Catalinimonas alkaloidigena: one gene and its partner. The protein of the gene in region 2 interacts with the protein of the main gene of each other region in a pairwise test. Links are inferred from orthologs where the notes say so. Each region holds a gene or a part of one and is shown on either strand. Other genes may lie near its edges. The genes, in order: rho and nusG.

The links.
Region 1: the proteins of nusG (region 2) and rho interact in binary tests that used the Escherichia coli proteins (3 or more experiments, as listed by UniProt). The link is inferred for Catalinimonas alkaloidigena from one-to-one orthologs.

Annotation. Positions count from the first base shown.
Region 1 is NZ_JAQFIL010000001.1:6,766,658-6,777,417, reverse strand. The notes cover bases 3,358-6,274. They hold rho (transcription termination factor Rho), read right to left. Parts: upstream 5,732-6,274; coding sequence 3,983-5,731; downstream 3,358-3,982. Other genes in these bases: OKW21_RS27390 (NAD(P)-dependent oxidoreductase), read left to right, coding at 3,358-3,923. Also shown: OKW21_RS27400 (saccharopine dehydrogenase C-terminal domain-containing protein), read right to left, coding at 1-1,112; cell envelope integrity protein CreD, read right to left, coding at 1,189-2,610; more of OKW21_RS27390, read left to right, coding at 2,706-3,357; OKW21_RS27375 (hypothetical protein), read right to left, coding at 7,360-7,722; OKW21_RS27370 (glycosyltransferase family 2 protein), read right to left, coding at 7,732-9,183; OKW21_RS27365 (HEAT repeat domain-containing protein), read right to left, coding at 9,180-10,031; OKW21_RS27360 (YaiO family outer membrane beta-barrel protein), read right to left, coding at 10,297-10,760. UniProt on the Escherichia coli protein: Facilitates transcription termination by a mechanism that involves Rho binding to the nascent RNA, activation of Rho's RNA-dependent ATPase activity, and release of the mRNA from the DNA template.
Region 2 is NZ_JAQFIL010000001.1:926,591-937,180, reverse strand. Bases 38-2,784 are described here. They hold nusG (transcription termination/antitermination protein NusG), read right to left. Parts: upstream 1,826-2,784; coding sequence 1,250-1,825; downstream 38-1,249. Other genes in these bases: tuf (elongation factor Tu), read right to left, coding at 2,181-2,784; secE (preprotein translocase subunit SecE), read right to left, coding at 1,828-2,019; rplK (50S ribosomal protein L11), read right to left, coding at 814-1,257; rplA (50S ribosomal protein L1), read right to left, coding at 103-801; rplJ (50S ribosomal protein L10), read right to left, coding at 38-100. Outside these bases: more of rplJ, read right to left, coding at 1-37; more of tuf, read right to left, coding at 2,785-3,368; OKW21_RS03860 (M1 family metallopeptidase), read right to left, coding at 3,887-6,448; OKW21_RS03855 (acyl-CoA carboxylase biotin carboxyl carrier protein subunit), read left to right, coding at 6,514-7,017; pyrH (UMP kinase), read left to right, coding at 7,126-7,830; frr (ribosome recycling factor), read left to right, coding at 7,907-8,470; nadD (nicotinate (nicotinamide) nucleotide adenylyltransferase), read right to left, coding at 8,477-9,061; OKW21_RS03835 (fasciclin domain-containing protein), read right to left, coding at 9,098-9,658; OKW21_RS03830 (tetratricopeptide repeat protein), read right to left, coding at 9,734-10,590. UniProt on the Escherichia coli protein: Part of the processive rRNA transcription and antitermination complex (rrnTAC). The complex forms an RNA-chaperone ring around the RNA exit tunnel of RNA polymerase (RNAP).

The DNA of each region.
Region 1 (10,760 bases), 5.8 Mb from region 2 along the record:
CTTAGTTCATCCTCTATCTGATATTCAAGCTGATGTTGCATTACAATCATATCTTCGTCATCCTGATCCGCTTTCCATTTATTTTCCAGTAATTGCTGCATCACCTGGGCGGGAGTTGCTTTTTTTAATCCGATAGGTTTTTCATCCAGTATCCCCAGCCATTTGATACGCTGCATTACCTCCGAGCTGATATCAACGCCAATATAACGGCTGAAATTGGTCAGCAGGTCGTCCTTACTATACGGCAGATAAGAGCGTGTAAATTCAGCATAGGTCATATTCTCTACATTGCGTACCAGATAGCTGTCATCAGTAAGGCCAAGCTGCACAAAGGCATGCCAGGCTGAGCAGAATCCGGGGCGACGTAATGTGCCTCTCAATACGGTTTCAGCCTTATATAATCCATAAAGCTCTCTGTAATTGAGTGAATCCCGATTGGGATAAGACTCAAACTCTCCAAATTCAGGAATCTCTACCATGGTCAGTCTTTTGAACAACTGATGATGCGGTATGTTTTTGTAAATACCTTTGTAAATATATTGTGCCGTACCACCTTTCCCGGCCAGCACTACATTACGAGGGTTCCAGGTAAACTTGTACCGCCAGGGATTATCGTCAGAGCCGGGAGCCATCAGCCCGCCACAGAAAGACTGAAATGAAGTGACATGTCCTCCTTGAGATCTTATGTGATCGATCATTTGCATGGCCGACATGTGGTCAATACCGGGGTCAAGGCCACATTCGTACAAAAAAATCAGCCCCGCCTGTTTGATCTGGCCTGCTAGTTGTTGCACTTCATCGTCTACATAAGAAGCGGTGAGCAAATGTTTTTTTAGCTTAAGACAAGACTCTGCCGCATGAATATGGAAACGTGCCGGTAGCATGGAAATGACCAGGTTGGCTCGTTGCATTAAGTTTTCACGAGCAGAAGTATCTAATACATCCAGAGCGGAAGCTTTTACATTCTCATACTTACTTTCGTATTGGTGAATAACATCAGGAGCGGCATCCACCACCTGAATCTGCCAGTCATTTTTCTGCCCCTCTTTGCTCAGGTAGTCAATCAGGGCTGCAGCAGAACGTCCTGCTCCGAGTATTAAAATCTTCTTCATATTGTATACATATTATTATTGGCCTCGGACTCTACTTCATATCAACGAAGAGTCATTTCAATAAATTTTGTGTTTTCTACTCATCCTCTCGCTCGGATATCGCATACCAATCAATTTTTCTGGAAATGTACATGACCACTGCCAGAATAATAAACAGGGCGATACTGCCGATGAGTAGAGCATAATCCTGCAATTGTAAAAGCGTAAAAATAAAACCGTACATCAGCAAGAGGAGCAGCGTTAACATGGCAGTAAGCTTTTTATGTTTGAAAATGGCCTGTACATAAATTGCGATCAGGCTGGTGACCATGATGGTAGCAATGATATAGGCCAGGTTAAAACTAGTGTGCTCAGAGATGGCTACCAATAAGGTAAAGAATATACAGAGCGCCAGTCCTACTAAAAGGTATTGGATCGGATGAATCCGCTTACGGTTCAGAATTTCTACAAAGAAAAAAGTAAGAAAAGTAAGCGCGATAAACATGATCGCATATTTCACTGAGCGCATACTTTTCTGGTATTGATCTACCGGCAACAGTAGGTTAACGCCAAATCCATAACTTTGGGTATTAGCCTGTACTGCAGCTTCTTCACGATAGGGTGGGTATAGATAATCGTCCTCTGGAGGAGCGATATTTTGCAGCGGAAAAACATACTGATCACCTTTCCAGGCCTGGGGAAAATTACGGTTAAGGTGTAGCACTTCCCATTTAGCTGTAAAGCCTTCTTCTGTTATGTTGTGTTCATCAGGCAGGAATGCACCTACAAAGCTGGGATTAGTCCAGGCTGAATTTAAAACTACATTGGTGGTTTTACCTAATGGCAAGAAACCCAGAGAGCCGCTTCCATGCAATTCAATTTGAAAATTAAAATCATAAGCTTGTGTACTGGTATCCGCTGGCACATCTACTTTCACCCCTGAAGACAGCACATTGCCTGGCCCGGCGCCGGGATCAAAAGTAAGATCTGCTTCTTGCCATTGCAATACAATATTTTGTTCTATCCCCCGCATATCAGGAATGCCAAAGGCAATAAATGCATCTTCCCAAATAAGCTGGGCTGCATCAAGATTTGTCATTTCCAAATCAGGGGTAGAAAACCGACCGCTAATTGCCAGCTGAGCGCTGTATACTACCGCTTCATAAATACCCCGCTGGCGAATTTCAGGAGCAATCTTTGTATCAATATTCAATACATCAGGTAGAAAGTGAGCGTATTCAGTAGTTTCTACTAATTGATTATTGTTATTTCTATAAGATGTGAGAAAGGGGATCGTTAAGATTGGGCCGGCGAGTGTCTGTGCATTTGCCCAAGAAGAACTTACTTCTTGTATGGCCTGTTGCCGATAGTTTTGCCGCTCGCGAATGAGGTTTTCAATCATGGAAGTGGGAATGAGTAGCAGAAGTATCAGAATAGCTATGGAGGCAATGCGAAGCGTGATGGAATTACGGGTCCAGCTACTGAAGCGCTCGTAAAAGGATTTGGTTTTGCCCGACATGGATCTTAGATAAGTTCTTATCTATAATAACGAATGAACGGATTAAATATTAACATTCCTTTGGAAAGTAAGTAAAATAAGTAAACATCATTTTTATGCCTGAAATAAAAGTAGCCCTGATCAGAGAAGGAAAAGTTCCTGTAGACAGACGAGTGACACTAACCCCTCAACAAGCAGTTGAGCTGCAGAAAAAATTTCCACATGTAAAAGTATATTGCCAGCGAAGTGAGCACAGGTGTTTTACTGATTCTCAGTATGAGGAACTAGGCATTCCGCTGGTAGATGATGTCAGTCATTGCGATATTATGCTAGGTGTGAAAGAAGTGCCGATTCCAGAGCTTATAGCGGATAAGACTTACCTCTTTTTCTCTCATACTATTAAGAAGCAGGCTTATAACAAAACGCTCTTGCAAGAGATACTGAGAAAAAATATTTGCCTGATCGATTATGAGCGCCTTACCAATGAAAAAGGAAACCGCATTGTAGCATTCGGACGTTTTGCCGGTATTGTAGGAGCGTATAACGGGCTTTATACGTATGGGAAAAAGTCGGGTTTGTATGACATTCGCAGAGCTAAGGATTGCTATGATTTAGAAGATCTGAAAATCGAATATGCTAAAGTAAAACTTCCACCTATCAAGATTGCACTTACCGGAGCGGGTAGGGTAGCTAGAGGCGCTATGGAAGTAATGAATGGTGTAGGTATACGAAAAGTGTCTCCCAAAGAATATTTGGAGCAGAATTTTGATGAGTCAGTTTACGCACAATTGTTTGTGACAGACTACAACCTCAAAAGAGGGGGCGGAGATTTTAGCCGGCAGGAGTTCTTTAAATATCCTGAACAGTTTGAACCGGGATTTCAGCCATATACTCAGATGACAGACCTGTTTATCGCCGGAGCCTTCTGGGACCATAGGGCCCCTGTATTATTTTTTAGAGAAGATATGCTGGAAGATAATTTCCAGATTAAGGTGATTGCCGATATCACCTGCGATATTGAAGGTTCAATTCCATCAACCAAGCGTCCCACCACCATTGAAAATCCGGTATATGATTATGATCCTCAGGAAGATAAAGTAGTTGAGGAGCCTTTTACGGACAGCAGGTATGTGAGCGTGATGGCGATAGACAATTTGCCTTCAGAACTTCCTCGCGATGCTTCTCGCTCCTTTGGAGAAAATTTGATCAGATATGTATTTCCAAATTTATTTGGCAAAGATGATGGCATGATCGCCAGGGCTACCATCGCCAAAGAGGGCAAACTTACTGAGCCGTATCTTTATCTCACAGATTATGTAGAAGGTGAAGCATAACAAAAAAGGCTACCGACGAGGAGTCAGCAGCCTATGATTAAAATATGTTATGTAATTTCTTACCCATTCATGGATACCAGGAATTCATCATTGTCCTGCGTCCCTTTCATACGCTGCAATAAGAATTCTATGGCTTCCTGGGAGGTCATGTCGGACATCAGCTTTCTGAGTATCCATACGCGAGAAAGCTCGTCTTTCTCCATAAGCAGATCTTCGCGACGTGTACCCGATGCAGGAACATCAATAGCAGGGTAAATGCGCTTGTTGGCCAGCTTACGGTCAAGCTGCAATTCCATATTACCAGTACCCTTAAATTCTTCAAAGATCACCTCATCCATTTTAGAGCCGGTTTCTATCAGTGCTGTAGCGATGATCGTCAATGAACCACCGTTTTCTACATTACGGGCAGCTCCGAAGAAACGCTTAGGTTTGTGCAATGCATTAGCATCCACACCCCCCGAAAGGATTTTTCCGGAAGAAGGGACAGTAGTGTTATAAGCACGAGCCAGACGTGTAATAGAGTCAAGCAGGATCACAACATCATGTCCGGATTCTACCAGGCGCTTGGCTTTTTCCAATACGATGCTGGAAACTTTCACATGCTTTTCAGCCTGCTCATCAAAGGTAGAAGCGATTACCTCACCATTTACACTGCGAGCCATATCAGTCACCTCTTCAGGACGTTCGTCTATAAGGAGGATCATCAGATATACTTCAGGGTGGTTCTCAGCAATGGCGTTAGCCAGTTCTTTAAGCAATACAGTTTTACCGGATTTAGGCTGAGAAACGATCATACCACGCTGCCCTTTACCAATAGGAGAGAAAAGGTCCAGAATACGGGTAGAATAACGCCCAGATTTGGTCTGAAGATTTAGCCTTTCATTTGGGAAGAGAGGAGTAAGGTATTCAAAAGGGACACGATCACGAATCTCATCCGTAGTTTTTCCATTGACTGATTCTACTCTCAGTAGCGCGAAATACTTCTCACCTTCTTTAGGAGGACGTATCTGGCCTTTTACAGTATCACCAGTCTTAAGTCCGAATAACTTAATCTGAGAAGGAGAAACGTAAATATCATCGGGGCTGGCTACGTAGTTGTAGTCAGAAGAGCGGAGGAATCCGTACCCATCCTGCATAATCTCCAGCACGCCGTCATTTTCAATTAACCCATCAAATTCTTTGATAGGAACAGACGACTGATTTCCTCTGTCTCTATTTTCTCTGTGAGGTTTTTTGTTGTCTGGACGAGAATCACGGTTATCGTAATTTTCTTTTTTGTGCTTGGAGTGGCGTGGTTCTTTGCCCTTATCTTCTTTTCTATCTTCTTTAGACTCAGGTTTAGAGTCTGAAGGGGAGGAAGCTTTTTTATCTTTATCATCAACCTCTATATCAAAAGAATCCAGCAAATCACTGGTATCGTCAGATGTAGATGCCTCGTCCTTATCTTTAGGAGTGTCAGTAACATTCACACGATTCATACGACGAGGTCGAGGACTTTCTTCGCGTTTTTGATCTTGTGCGGGCTGTTTGCTGTCCGGCTTGCTTTCTTCCTTGTCTTTGTTAGATTTCTGACCGGGTTTTCTCCTGGCTTTTGGTTTAGACTTTGGTTTGTCTTCAGTTTCGCTTTTTTTACTTTCGGTAGGCTTCTTACTCGGAAGTTCATCATCAGGCAAAACAGCCTGCTGATCAAGTATTTTATAAATTAGATCCTGCTTATTAAGTTTTTTGTAATTTTTTAAATTTAGCTCTTCAGCAATCTCTCTCAACTCAGAAAGAAGCCTGACCTGTAGTTCATCAATGTTGTACATAGGAAAAATTAAGTGGTGCTAAAAATTAAATCCATCTAGGAAAAAGTCTAGCTTAATTTAATTTGGAATGAATTTTTTAAATAAATAAAAGGCTTTCAAAAGGACAATGCAGTGTTGTGAAGTGTCTGACTGAGGGTAAAGATACCTTTTCGTCCGAATTGATGATGCAATAATATTTTACCTACTGCTAATTGTCAAGAAAAATAAGATAATTTTGTGAAGTCAACACAAGCATGTCAACTTGAGTTCACAATTACATATATAAAAGAAATTTTACTTCGTTAACAAATTATTTTTTCAAAATGTTACAAATCTCCTTTTTAAGAGAAAATCAGGAAAAAGTAGTAAAAGGCTTACAGAAAAGACATTTTCCGGAAGCTGAAGAGGCAGTGAAGACTGTGGTAGAAAAAGATCAGCAACGCAGAAATACACAGACAGAACTAGATCAGATTCTTGCATCTTCCAAAACAGTTTCCAAAAAAATAGGTCAGTTGATGAAAGAGGGGAAAAAGGACGAAGCAGAAGCAGCCAAACAAGAAACTTCTTTGCTGAAAGAACGCAGCAAAACATTAGGAGAGCAGCTAAAACAATATGAAGATGAGTTGGCTCAGCTTCTTTATAATCTTCCCAATATACCCAACGATAAAGTGCCTGAGGGCAGGTCCGCAGAAGATAATGAGGTTAATAGAGCAATGGGGAGAAGTGCCAGAGCTAGCAGGTTCAGCAAAACCTCACTGGGAGTTGATTGAGCAATATGATATTATTGATTTTGAGCTGGGTAATAAAATTACCGGGGCAGGTTTTCCGGTATACAAAGGCAAGGGAGCGAAGCTGCAGCGTGCTTTGGTTAATTTCTTTTTGGATGAAGCGGAAAAAGCTGCTTATCAGGAGATACAGCCACCTGTAGTAATCAATGAAGACTCCGGATATGGAACCGGACAACTACCTGATAAGGAAGGGCAGATGTACCAGTTGGTAAATGAAAAACTGTATCTGATTCCTACTGCTGAGGTTCCTATCACTAACCTGTATCGGGATGTAATCCTGAAAGAAGAAGACCTCCCTGTCAAGCATGTTGGGTTTACTCCATGCTTTCGTAGAGAAGCTGGTTCCTGGGGAGCGCATGTAAGAGGACTTAATCGCCTGCACCAGTTTGATAAGGTAGAGATTGTACATATTCACCGGCCGGAAGATTCGTACCAGGCTCTGGAAGAGATGGCCCTGTATATTCGTTCTTTGTTAGAGAAGTTAGACCTACCTTATCGGGTGCTCAATCTTTGCGCTGGCGATCTCGGGTTTACTTCTGCTCAGACTTATGATATGGAAGTATATTCGGCAGCGCAGAAAAAATGGCTGGAAGTAAGTTCAGTAAGCAATTTTGAAACCTATCAGGCCAATCGCCTGAAGCTTCGTTTTAAAGACAGTAATAAGCAGACCCAGCTGCTGCATACGCTTAATGGGAGTGCTTTGGCTTTACCAAGAATAGTAGCAGCAATTTTGGAAAATAACCAAACCGAAAAAGGAATTAAAATCCCGAAAATTTTGGTGCCTTATACAGGGTTTGAGCTTATCAGTTGATTTCGGAGAAAAGGTATTCATCATACCCTTCCGCCAGGGAGGGTTTTTTTTCAATTGAGCCAGGAGTAATGTAGCTGAAGTTGACGAATAAGGGTTTCACAATAACTTCTTACTTTGGTGGCAGATTCATCCAAAGCGCTATCTGTATTCAAATTGTTGATCTTATGGATAGTAGACTGTATTTCGTCCGAAAGCTCAGTCAGATTGAGCTTTCTGAAAGTAGGTTTGTATTTCTGATGGATAAAAGAAAGGAGCCTACTATCCTGATTGATCAAACTAACCGCATAAATATCTTTCAGGTCCTGGAAAGACTTAAAGTACTGATCGGCTAGTTTTTTTTCCTGTACAAAATCTCCATGGGATAACTCCAGCAGTTTCTCTCTTATGTCATATAGTGCATTATCGATTTTCATAGAAAGTGATTAAGCTGTTACGCGTGGTGGTTTTTCGGAGCTAACATTTTTGAAACCTGTTCTTTTCATATTCCCCCAGCTTTTCTTACCAAAGAGAAGGTCGAGATGGCCTTTAAGTACGCTAAAAAGGACAATAGGATGATATAATATAGGTTCTAGGAGCGCTGTAAGGGCTAGCTTGGCCGTATCTGAACGTTTACTATATTTGTGAAATGAAAACTCTTCTGCTAATAAAGCGAGAACAGAAATAAATACTGCGAAAGCATATACAAGACCAAGTAAAGCAAAAAAATAAGTCCAGTTAACCGCTCCCCAGATCAGCAACCCTATAAAATATAAAACTCCAATGATTTCAATGTAAGGGGCTAGGTATTCAAACAAAAACCAATAAGGATAACTTAACATGCCCATTAGACCATAGCGAGGGTTAAGACATATTTGACGGTGACGATACAATGTTTCAGCGGCTCCACGAGCCCAGCGATTTCTTTGACGCTCCAGTACACGTATTTCTGAAGGGGCTTCAGTCCAGCAAAGCGGATCTGGAATATAAAACACTTTATACTTTTGCTTTAGCTTATGCATGTAGCGTCGCATACGTACTACCAACTCCATATCTTCTCCTACTGTGTTGATAGAATATCCCCCTGCCTTGATAGCAATTTGTTTATCAAACAAACCAAATGCGCCTGAAACGATAAGCAAGCCGTTAAGCTTACTCCATGCGATGCGACTAAGTAAGAAAATCCGGAGATACTCCAGGGTCTGAAAACGAGCGAGCAAGTTTGAGGGAAGCTGTACATTGACCAGGCTACCATCTTCTACTTTGCATGAGTTAGCTACTCTTACGATTGCACCGGTAGCAATCACTCTTGTCTTATTGCGAAGAAAGGGTCGCACCATTTTCAATAGTGCATCGGGAGCAATAATAGAGTCAGCATCCATAGTGGCCACGAGCTTATTTTCTGAAATATTGAGACCAGCATTTAGGGCATCTGCCTTGCCTCCATTTAGCTTATCAATAAGAATAAGCTTTCCAAAAGCCCTGTTTTTTGACTTATAAACGCCTAAGATTTTACGGGTAGGAAGTAAACCTGATGTTTGTTGGGCAAGAGGAATTAACTGAAAATAGTCGATCAGGTTTCCCAAAGAATTATCGGTGCTACCATCATTGATGACAATTACATCATAGTTATTGTACTGTAAAGAAAGCAAGGACCTGACACTGTCTATAATGCTTTTTTCTTCATTGTACATAGGGACAAGCAGAGATATAGATGGTGCTGAAGGTGAGGATAAAACCGCCTGATCATCTACATGCCGATTATTACGGATATATTTTCTGGTTTCTCTAATAGAGACGATAGCTAAGAGTAAGTTTACCAGCGAGATAGCAATAGCATAGAAAAAAATCAGATGCTCAGAAATAAATACTGCGATTTTTATGCTCAGCTCTTTCATATGTGCTCGCTTTTATGAGGTATATGTTTGTAAGGTTCTTTAGATTTTTTGGGCGTTCTCTCAAGAATTTCAGCTATTGCTAATTCAGCAGCTTCTTTAAGTCCGGGAGATTCCTGACGCAAAAGGGGGCGGAGTAAGTTGGCGTGAAAAATATGACCAAGCTTGCCGATAGCATGAATAGCCTTGATTTTGAGGTTCTCATCATTTGCGTCTAGCAGATTGATGATGTTGCTCAGGTATTGCTTAGCATCCAAAGCTTCTAATGTGTTGATCGCCTCAGCTTTAACTTCATCATCGGTATGATATAACAGGGGTAGAACCGACTCAAGGGCATCTTCTTGCTGGAATAAAGTTATCATTTGCAGTAGAAAAACGATTGCCGATGGCTCATTTGCACCTAGCCAGCGAGAAAAACCGGGAATTGACTCAGAAGGTAATGTCTGCAACTGAAATCGGAGCTGAATTTGCAACCACTCACTGATTGGACTCTTTTGTTGAGAAAAAAAGCTAAGCATATGTGGTGAATTCATTCGGATAGCGGCTATTTTCACCTCGTCGGCTAATAAGGTTTGAGGTGCATTCTGCCAATCCACAAATGCCGTTTCCAATTCAGGGCAATGACATCCAATTTCTGATAATTCACGTACCCCCTTGATTTTTTGAAGAATACGTCTGCTTTTGAGCTTCGCAATAGACTCCTGTTGTAACCCTAAACAAACGTACAACTGCTGAAATTGCCTTTTAGCATTGCCGCTAAAGCTCTTTTTAAGTTCTATAAGAAGGTCTGTCATCAATTGCTTCTGCTCTTTATTCTTTAATTCATTTTTTTGGAACTTGTTGATAATCAATGTGGTAGATGATAATACTTCTTCTTTATTACTTTCTACCAGCGCATCATAGATAAAATATTGATAACGAAACTTTAACGTAGCGCGCCTTCTGTCTCTTGCCACCAAGTACCAGCGGCGAGAATACAATATCATTAAAGTCATGATACTTAATGAAATGAGTAGTATGGCAATTTGTATGAAGTTAATAATCTCAGTAGGGTACTTATTTAAAATGAACCAATTGATTATAACAGAGTTGGTATGTAACAGCATAACTTTCATACTAAAACCTCCTTTTCAGGTGAATCGTAAAACTAAGCCGGTCTGTGAGCCTGATCTCAGCGTAATCTTCCTGCTGAAACTCCAAGGACGAACGAATGAGCCACAGTCTTTTCTTCAGAGGATGCTGATAATCTATGCCTAACCATGTAGCATTCAGTCGCTGCACCTCGGTCAAACTATTAATTTTTAGAGGTGTAGCTCCATTTCCCAAATAGAGTGTGGTATAATGGTCTTCATTTTTGAGATACCTTCTTGCGGTAAGTAATGCTGTAAAAGGGGTTGTACTTTCTAATGAAGACATATAAGCTCTGACAGAAAGCCAGTAAGTAGGAAAGTAGCGCCCTAGTTGAGCAGTATAGATATGAATGGGCAAATCTTGAAAGTACAATCCTCTCACTCCAGCGGAAGCTTCCCACGCATCAGGAAGGAGGCGGAAAATTTCAGCACCCCATCTGATTTTAGGAA
Region 2 (10,590 bases):
CAACAGTTAGGCCTCCGGTATCAGCAATGTAAAAATGGCTTGTGTTTTTTAACTTTTCAGCTAATTCTTCTATCAGGACACCTTTTTCTTCTCTAGTCATGATTATAATCCAGCTATACTGTTTTTATCAATTTGGATTCCTTTACTCATCGTACTAGACAAGTAAATTCCTTTTATGTATGTTCCTTTGGTGGAAGCAGGCTTAAGTCTGCTTAATGTCTGAATAACTTCATTAGCATTTTCAGCAATTCTCTGAGCGTCAAAAGAAGCCTTTCCTACGCTGGTATGAATGATACCGAATTTATCTACTTTGAAATCAATCTTACCACCCTTTACTTCCTGTACTGCTTTACCAATATCCATGGTAACTGTACCCGCTTTAGGATTGGGCATTAGTCCGCGAGGTCCTAGCACTCTACCCAGACGACCTACTTTAGCCATTACCGTAGGCATGGTGATGATTACATCTACATCTGTCCATCCACCCTCAATCTTCTGGATATAATCGTCCAGCCCCACATAGTCTGCACCTGCTTCTTTAGCTTCCTCTTCTTTGTCTGGTGTACAAAGGACCAATACTTTCACTTCTTTACCCGTTCCATGAGGTAAAGCTACAACACCTCTAACCATTTGGTCCGCTTTACGAGGATCAACTCCCAGATTAACATCCAAATCTACAGAGGCATCAAAACTTGTAGTGGTAATATCTTTTACCATTGAAGATGCTTCTTCCAGAGAATATGACTTGGTGAAATCATATTTCTTTAAAATATCTGCTTTCTTTTTAGATAACTTAGCCATTTGTCAGTTTTATTAATTATCCCAGGGAGCTTTACCTTTTACTGTGATACCCATACTCTTCGCGGTACCCGCAACCATTTTCATGGCTGACTCAACTTTGAATGCGTTAAGGTCAGGCATTTTGGTTTCAGCTATTTCCTTGACCTGATCCCAACTTACTGAACCCACTTTACTACGGTTGGGCTCGGAAGATCCTTTTTTCTGCTTAGCAGCTTCCAGAAGCATAACTGCCGCCGGAGGCGTTTTGATCACGAAGTCAAAAGACTTGTCAGAGAATATGGTCACTACCACTGGTAATACCTGTCCCTGTTTGTCTTGAGTTCTACCGTTAAATTGCTTGCAGAACTCCATGATATTCAAGCCTTTACTACCAAGCGCCGGACCTACCGGAGGTGAAGGGTTAGCTTGCCCACCCCTTATTTGTAACTTTAAAAATCCAACTATTTCCTTAGCCATTGTTGCTACTATTATCTAATTTCTCTACTTGCATGTAATTAAGTTCCACAGGCGTATTTCTACCAAAGATTTTGACCATCACTTTCAGCTTTTTCCGCTCTTCAAACACTTCCTCTATGTTACCGATAAACCCACTGAAAGGACCATCCATTACCTTCACTTCTTCGCCTACCATATACGGTGTCTCCAGTTTTACTTCATCCTCATCCGTATCTTCAACTTTGCCGAGTATTCTGTTAACTTCACTGGGGCGCAGCGGGATAGGCGTTTTGTCTGCTCCTTTTTCATTAGAGCCCAAAAAACCGATCACATTTGGGATATTGGTGATGGTATCATACACATTTGCTTTCTGCAGATCTGCAGAAATCATGATGTATCCAGGAAAAAAGTTTCTCTCTCTCACTCTTTTCTTACCATTTCTCATCTCCATCACTTTTTCAGATGGAATTAGCACCTGAGGAATATATTCCCCCAGATTGTTAATGGCAATTTCCTTCTCCAGGTACTCCTTTACCTTCCTTTCCTTTCCACTAATAGCCCTAACCACATACCACTTGAAGTCACCCATATTTAAAACGCGTTATAAAACCAAGTCATCGTGTTCTCAAAGCCCAGATCAATTAAACCTATCAATAAGGCGAATATCAAGGAAGCGATCAACACTAAGACAGAGCTTCTTTGCAATGACGAATAATTCGGCCATGTCACCTTATTCTTCATCTCATCATAGGAAGCTTTGACAAACTCAACTAAATTATTCATCTCTTTAGCAATTTATAGCACGGGCGGTAAGATTCGAACTCACGACCTACGGTTTTGGAGACCGTTGCTCTACCAGCTGAGCTACACCCGTATAAGTGTAAAGACTTGACTTTACAGAGTACTCCCTGGAAGCCAAGCCTTTACTGAATATTGTTATAGAATTACTCTATGATGTCAGTAACCTGACCTGCACCAACAGTTCTACCTCCTTCGCGTATCGCAAACCTTAACCCTTTGTCCATTGCAATAGGGCTGATTAACTCAACAGAAATAGAAACGTTATCTCCAGGCATCACCATCTCTACGTTTTCAGGAAGAGATATCTCTCCGGTAACGTCAGTGGTTCTAAAGTAGAACTGAGGACGGTATTTCTTGAAGAAAGGAGTATGACGTCCACCTTCTTCTTTTGACAATACATAAACCTCAGCTTTAAACTTATGGTGAGGAGTAACTGTACCGGGTTTAGCGATAACCATACCTCTTCTGATCTGAGATTTTTCAATACCTCTTAACAAAAGACCTACATTATCTCCAGCCTCTCCACGGTCAAGAATTTTACGGAACATCTCAACACCAGTAATTGTAGACTTAAGGTTTTCAGCACCCATTCCCATAATCTCAACAGGATCACCAGAATTGATAACTCCACGCTCTATTCTACCGGTAGCTACAGTACCACGGCCAGTGATAGAAAATACATCTTCAACAGGCATCAAGAAATCTTTGTCAATAAGACGCTCAGGAAGAGGAATGTGCTCATCAACAGCACTCATCAACTCCATAATTTTCTCAACCCATTTTTCTTCACCATTCAAAGCTCCTAATGCAGAACCCTGAATTACAGGAATATCATCACCAGGGAATTCATAGAACGAAAGCAACTCTCTGATTTCCATTTCTACTAACTCAAGTAGCTCAGGGTCATCAACCAAGTCAACCTTGTTCATGAAAACTACGATAGCAGGCACACCTACCTGACGAGCCAAAAGAATATGCTCTCTGGTCTGAGGCATAGGGCCGTCAGTAGCAGCTACCACCAAAATAGCACCGTCCATCTGCGCAGCACCAGTAACCATGTTCTTAACATAGTCAGCGTGACCTGGGCAGTCAACGTGAGCATAGTGACGATTTTCTGTCTGATACTCTACGTGAGCAGTGTTGATTGTAATACCTCTTTCTTTTTCTTCAGGAGCATTATCAATCGTAGCGAAATCACGGAGGTCAGCCAAACCCTTATCAGCAAGCACTTTTGTGATCGCTGCAGTTAATGTTGTTTTACCGTGATCGACGTGACCAATTGTACCAATGTTCAAGTGTGGTTTAGAACGGTCAAAGGTTGCTTTAGCCATTTTCTAAATAAGTTACAGTTTCAAATAAATTTAAGTCATTAAGGTAATGAACCCACAGCTTTTGAGCCAATGACGGGATTTGAACCCGTGACCTCGTCCTTACCAAGGAAGCGCTCTACCCCTGAGCTACATCGGCTTAAGCAATGCTCAAGCATTACAAGAGAGAGCGGGAGACGGGGGTCGAACCCGCGACCTACAGCTTGGAAGGCTGTCGCTCTACCAACTGAGCTACTCCCGCTTAAAGTTCAAACCAAACAGTTACTTTGAAAGAAAAATTCAAAATAACTATTAAAAACAAGTGGGGAGAGCAGGATTCGAACCTACGAAGTCGTAAGACAACAGATTTACAGTCTGCCCCAGTTGGCCGCTTTGGTATCTCCCCATGATGTGAAAAAACGATTAAAAACAGATTTTTTCACGGATTTAAAACCCCTCTGTTTCTAATGGAAGTGCAAAAGTAAACGCTTTTTTGATTTATTCAAACTTATGCTTTAAAAGAAACAAAAAAAATTCCCTGTTTATGGGATACTTTCGTATATAGAACGTAAGCGCTGGTCTTTTTCCTCTTCTTTGATATTTTGTCTAAGCCTCTGTACTTCTTCTCGATCGTCAAAAAAACTAAGAGAACGATAGGCATTTAGCCGAATGTAATATTTTGGATGCTTTTCAGCATATTCTGCAAGTAAATCAATACCACCTTGCTGGTCTTCCGGAGGCAAATTTATTAAAAATCTGGCAAAATAGTTAAGTAAGTAATATAAAGCTTCATCATTTATTTGTGTAAACTTATCCGAAAACCAGGAATATTTGTCCTGAATTTGATTTTCCACATAATAATCAGCCAACGCTATGACTACATTGAAGTTTGAATACTCTTCATAAGGCGCAAATACTTCTCCTTTGTCATTTGCACCACTTAAGGTATAAGCGGCAATAGAAGAACCGACTACCGCATAAGAACTGTCATTCATTCCCTGTAAATAAACCGCCCTGTATTTATCAGCATCTAAGGCAGCAAGTACCGAGATAGCATCTGCTCGCACCAACGATTTATCATCCTGTCCGGCCATTTGGAGCACCTTATTAACATCCTCTGAGCTCAAAAACTGAGGAAACAATTCCAATGTATTCAGTGCCATCTGCCTGATCATCCAAAATTCGTCATTGAGTGCTTTTTTATATACCTGAGCGACCTCACTTCCTACACTATCCTGCGCTAAAGCTTCCAGTGCTTCCATTCTTTTAATGGGGTTGGAGGCATGCTGATACTGATATGTCCACTCCTGAGGGGTTTTATCGTGATTGATTTCCATAAGTAGGTCTGCCCCGGGGTCAAAAATCATCAGATCAGGATTTTGACTGAGCTCAAAACTCCAGCTTTTCTCTTCTTCATCAACTAAAAGTGAAAACTGTTGAGGCTTATCGTTGACCCAAACTTCCATCTGAAGAGGAATGGTAAATACAGGTGTGATTTCAGTATTCTGTACCTGTTGAATGTTTAGCCGTAGCTTTCCACTATCGTACAGATGTTTAACCTCTAGTTGTGGGTGACCTGAAGCAAGAAACCACTGATTGAAAAACCAGTTCAGATCCTGACCACTTACTTCTTCAAAAGCCAACCTTAAATCATGTATTTCTACCGAAGTATAAGCGTGCTCATTCAGGTAATTGTGTAAAGCTGTGAAAAATGCTTCGTCGCCCAAATACGTTCTGAGCATGTGCAGAATCCTACTGCCCTTGTCATACGAATGACGATCAAACATATCTTCCTGATCCTCATAACGGTAGCGAATGAGATCCACCTGTTTTTCTTCAGCTTCAGCAAAATAATTTTGACCTTGCTCCCAAAGGGTATATTCTCCTTCATTTTTACCGTACTTGTAGTTGCTCCACAGATATTCCGAATATGTAGCGAAAGACTCATTCAAAGGTAAATTTGCCCAGGACTCACAGGTTACCAGGTCACCGAACCAATGATGGAAAAGCTCATGAGCGATTATGTCGTCCCAGTGATAGTCAATAAGTTCTCTGTCATCCACCTGTAGGCTTTCCATAAACACTGAAGCCGTTGTATTTTCCATAGCTCCGGAAACAAAATCACGCACAACCACCTGACTGTACTTAGGCCAGACATACTCTACCCCCAGTAGGTTAGAAAAATACTTCATCATTTCAGGTGTACGACCGAATATATCTCTGGCATAAGGTTCAAAGGCAGGCTCTACATAATAACTTAATTCTTTGTCCTGCCACTGGTCTTCTACAATCGCATAATCTCCTATCGCCATCATGAAGAGGTATGGGGCATGTGGCTGGTCCATTTTCCAGTAATCAGTACGAGTATTATCGTCATTGAATTGAGAAGAGACCAATAGCCCGTTGGAAAGAGTCTTGAAAGCACTATCGACAGTAATGAACATCTCCTGAGTGGTACGCTCATTAGGGGCATCAATAGTAGGAAACCAGCATGAATTTGCCTGAGTTTCTCCTTGTGTCCACACCTGCGTAGGTTTAGGTCCTAGCTGGGTAGAATCAGTACCGATAAAATACAGTCCTTTGTCCTGCGTAATAGCAGCACTTCCCTTCAACTCTATTTCATCCGGCCTTGCGGTATAGAATATTTTGACAAAAAATTCTTCCTGACGACTATATTCACGATCCAGTTGTATATTCAGTTGATAGCCATCGTAATCGTACTCAAGTGTCTTCTCCTGATCATCTTTCCACAACACAAGTTTTTGAATATCAAAGCCTTTAGCATCTAACATCAACCTATCTTTAGGATAAAAATAAGGCTTGAGTTGCAGCGTGGCGATACCTTCCAGCGTATGTGCCAATATATTTGGTTCTACCTCCAGCCTGGTATGTAAGAGATCAAACTCACGGGTGTGAGAAGCACGATAAGGAATTGTTTCTTCTTTGATTTCGTCTATAGGGGGCGTAATGGTATTGCTTTGAAGCGAGTCCTGTCGGAGCGAATCCTGAACATTCACATCATCTTTCCTGGCCTCTAATTGGGTAGATCTACAAGCTAGGTTAAATAACAATAAGCAAATCAAACAAGCACGAAGAAACTGCATGAAGTATGGATTAATAAGAATGAAATGTTAACTTAAACGCGTAATCTAAACCTGACACAAACATAATGCTGCTAAAGGCAAACATCCACGAGCAACAAAAGTACGAAGTTGAACTAAAATCGGAACAAACACTAATCAACAATCAGGATTTTTCCCACAAGCTTTCCTCTCTTACTGAGCATACTTTTCACCTCTTACATGAACATCGCTCATACAAGATTGAAGTCGTAAAATCCGATTACTCCCGGAAAGATTTTTTACTAAAAATCAACGGCAGGCAAATACCGGTAAAATTACAAGACCGTTTTGATCAGTTGATTGAAGCCATGGGGATGCAGGCTGCTGACGAACTTGCTGATAAAGAAATACTTGCGCCTATGCCCGGACTTGTACTACAGTTTCATGTAAATGAAGGCGACGAAGTAAAAAAAGGTTCTCCATTGCTAACATTGGAAGCCATGAAGATGGAAAATGTACTCAAATCCCCCGGAGATGGTAAGGTGGCTAAAATCCATGTGGAAGCAGGAAAAAGTGTAGAGAAAAATCAATTAATGGTAGTATTGGAATGAGTTTTTTTGTCTTAAAAAAGCTATAACTGTCTTTTTTGAAAATCGAGTTCGTTTTGTCTGTCAACTTATTTTTGGTATTTCTATATTTGTCTCTCAAAACCCAATTGAATGAAATATAAAAGAATCCTTTTAAAGCTGAGCGGTGAAGCGCTCATGGGAAGCCAGCAGTACGGTATAGACTCTGACCGGCTTCAGCAATATGCCCAGGAAATCAAAAGGGTAAAAGATGCAGGTGTAGAAATTGCTATCGTGATCGGAGGGGGCAACATATTCAGAGGTGTACAGGCTGAGAAGTCCGGTATGGACCGTGTACAGGGAGATTATATGGGTATGCTGGCTACTGTCATCAACGCCATGGCTTTGCAGAGTGCTTTGGAAAAGATCGGTTTGTATACACGCCTGATGTCAGGGATCAAGATTGAACAGGTTTGTGAGCCGTTCATCCGCAGGAGAGCAGTCCGCCATTTGGAAAAAGGAAGAGTTGTCATCTTCGGCGCAGGTATTGGTAACCCTTATTTTACTACTGACTCTACTGCAAGTCTCCGGGCTATTGAGATAGAAGCAGACGTGGTGCTCAAAGGTACCCGAGTAGATGGAGTGTACACCGCTGACCCTGAGAAAGACCCTAACGCCAAACGTTTTTCCAACATTACCTTTACAGAAGTTTACCAAAAAGGACTGAATGTTATGGATATGACGGCCTTTACCCTTTGTCAGGAAAACAATTTGCCTATCATCGTATTTGATATGAATAAGCCAGGTAACTTGTATAACTTACTCAGCGGTCAGGAAGTAGGCACTTTGATCAATTAAAGGCTTACTACCTTTTTTAAGGTTGATTTAATTTACAATATTTAATACCCACTATTGTTGATTTAATTTTTAAACAATGACTGAAGAAATTCAAATGTACCTTGACGAGGCTGAAGAAAACATGAAAAAAGCCGTAGAGCACGTCATAGGAGAGTTTAAAAAGATCAGGGCAGGAAAAGCACAACCCAACATGCTGGATGGTCTTATGGTTGAATATTATGGAAATAATACCCCCATCAATCAGGTAGCATCTATCACTACACCCGATGCACGTACGGTAATGATAAAGCCCTGGGAAAAAAAGATGGTTAACGAAATCGAACGTGCTATTATCAACTCTGATCTGGGACTTAATCCTCAAAATGATGGAGAGGTAGTTCGGCTTAACATTCCCCCACTTACAGAAGAGAGAAGGAAAAATCTGGTAAAACAGGCAAAAAACGAAGCGGAAAATGGCAAGGTGAGTGTGCGTAATATCAGGAAAGATGCGAATGATTCCATCAAGAAACTATTAAAAGATGGTACTTCCGAAGACGATGTCAAAGAAGGAGAAGATAATGTTCAGGAGCTTACTGATAAATACAGTAACAAGATTGACAGTCTTTTTGAAGAAAAGGACAAAGAAATTATGACCGTCTGATCATCTTTAAAGGTAGAATTTTTTTGCGTTTATATATTCTACCACTCTGTCATGTACCAGATACCTTATAGGCACATCATTTTTGATACTATCTCTGATAAAGGTAGCTGATATATCAATCAAAGGAGCATTAACCATCCTGATATTAGGATGGTTTTTTATTTGCTCCTTTACTTTTTTTTCGTCGGTGTTTGGCCTGGGATAGACTATCATTCCGTAGTGATTAAGGATTTCCTGATAATTTTTCCATTTGTGAAAATGCTTCAGATTATCGCTGCCGAGTACCAGACTGAAATGATGCTGGGGGTAACGGTCTTTCAGATAAGCCAAGGTATCTACAGTATAACTTGGTTTGGGCATGCTGAACTCCACATTGGAAACCCTTAGCTCAAAGTTATCCTCAATAGCCAACTCTACCATTCGCAGGCGGTCTACATCAGATAACAGAGACTTCGCACTCTTGAATGGATTTTGAGGTGATACTACAAACCACACCTGATCTAAGTCAGCATAGCCTCTTATGGTATTCGCAATGATAAGATGTCCAATATGGATCGGGTTAAAAGACCCAAAAAAAAGCCCTACTTTCACCTGAAGCAATTAAATTTCAAAAGATCAGAAGCAAATTTACTCAGGGAAAAGAACTTCGTCAACTATATGTACATAGCCGTTGTCAGCTTCACGGTCGCTGAATACCAGGGCGGCACTATCTAAAGTGAGTGTGCCATCTACTTTAATTACTTTCAAAGGATTGCCATACAGGGGCTTCAGTTCTTTCATATTGGCAATTTCGGTATCGCTATAACTACCTTTCACTACATGGTGCATTAAAATTTTTCTCAATTCCTCACGCTCAACAGAACCTGGAACAGCATCATCATGATTTGGACTTAGCTGATCAAGTGCAAGGTCAGAAGGAGCAAAAAGCGTATATGGTCCTTCCTGAGACAGCAGTGAATCCAAGCCGGTGGCTCTCAAGGCATTATGAAGTATAGCCAAAGCCTGATTATCTCCAACAGTTTGATAGATGTTACCATCTCCTATTCTCAACTCGTTGTCCTCTTTGCCTACCATTACATCTGACTCAAACTCTATATCACTTTTCTCTTCAGGTTCTTCCTTGCTCTTGACACAAGAAACAGTACCAATAATGAGTAGGCTTAATAAAATATGTGCAAAAATTTTCATATCAATATGATTATTCGGATTAAAAAATAGCTCTCTGCTTTTTCAACCTATCAACAATCACATTTGTTAAGAAAACTACTGCTTAGGCCTGTTTTCTTCACTTTTTAGTGTATCTACAGCATTTTCTTCAATAATAATCTGGTTTTCTTCCTCAATTTGCAGGCTGTCCTGCTTCCGTTCTTCAGCCTCTTTTTCTGCTTCCATCTTATCCAGTGCCTGAAGCTTTTGCTCTGCTTGCTCTCTGATAACTGGCAAGGGAGAGTTTTCAATAAGAGAGTTGAGGGTGGCTTTTGCCTGAAAGTTTTCTTCCAGCGCAATGTAGTTTTCAGCAATCAGCAGAAATGATAGTCCCAGCCAGTTCTCATATAATGAAAAATTCTTGTTAAGGTCATAAAGTGTCTCAATAGACTCAGCATAATTTTCCTGATCATATTGAATCAAAGCCATTAAGTATTGTGCCTCAGCACCATACTCATCTTTGGCAGTATTGAGCGTTTTCAGGAAGCTGTCAATGGCTTTCTCATAATTTTTCTTTTCATAAGCTACTTTACCCTGATAGAGCATAGCCATATTTTCAGCCGCTGCGGACACATTTCCCTTCTCCAAAATCAGCTCGGCATAGTGGTTAACTGAATCAAGTAAGCTTTCATTTTCCTGACCTAATGCATAGTAAGAAGTCATCATGCCTGACCAGGCGTTAAACTGCTCCCGTTTATTCTGTGCCATGGCTGCGAGTTGTCCATAATACTGGATAGCATCTCTGTAGTTTTCTCGGCCTTCTTCCAGTTCTGCAATTCGCTGCACTGAGCGGTTCAGACGAGAAGAGCTACCCTCTTCAGCAATGTCATAATAAACTTCTAAAGCTTTATCAATCTGGTCGGAGCGGTAGTAGGACTCAGCGATATAATACTTTGCTTCTCCCACATTAGCAT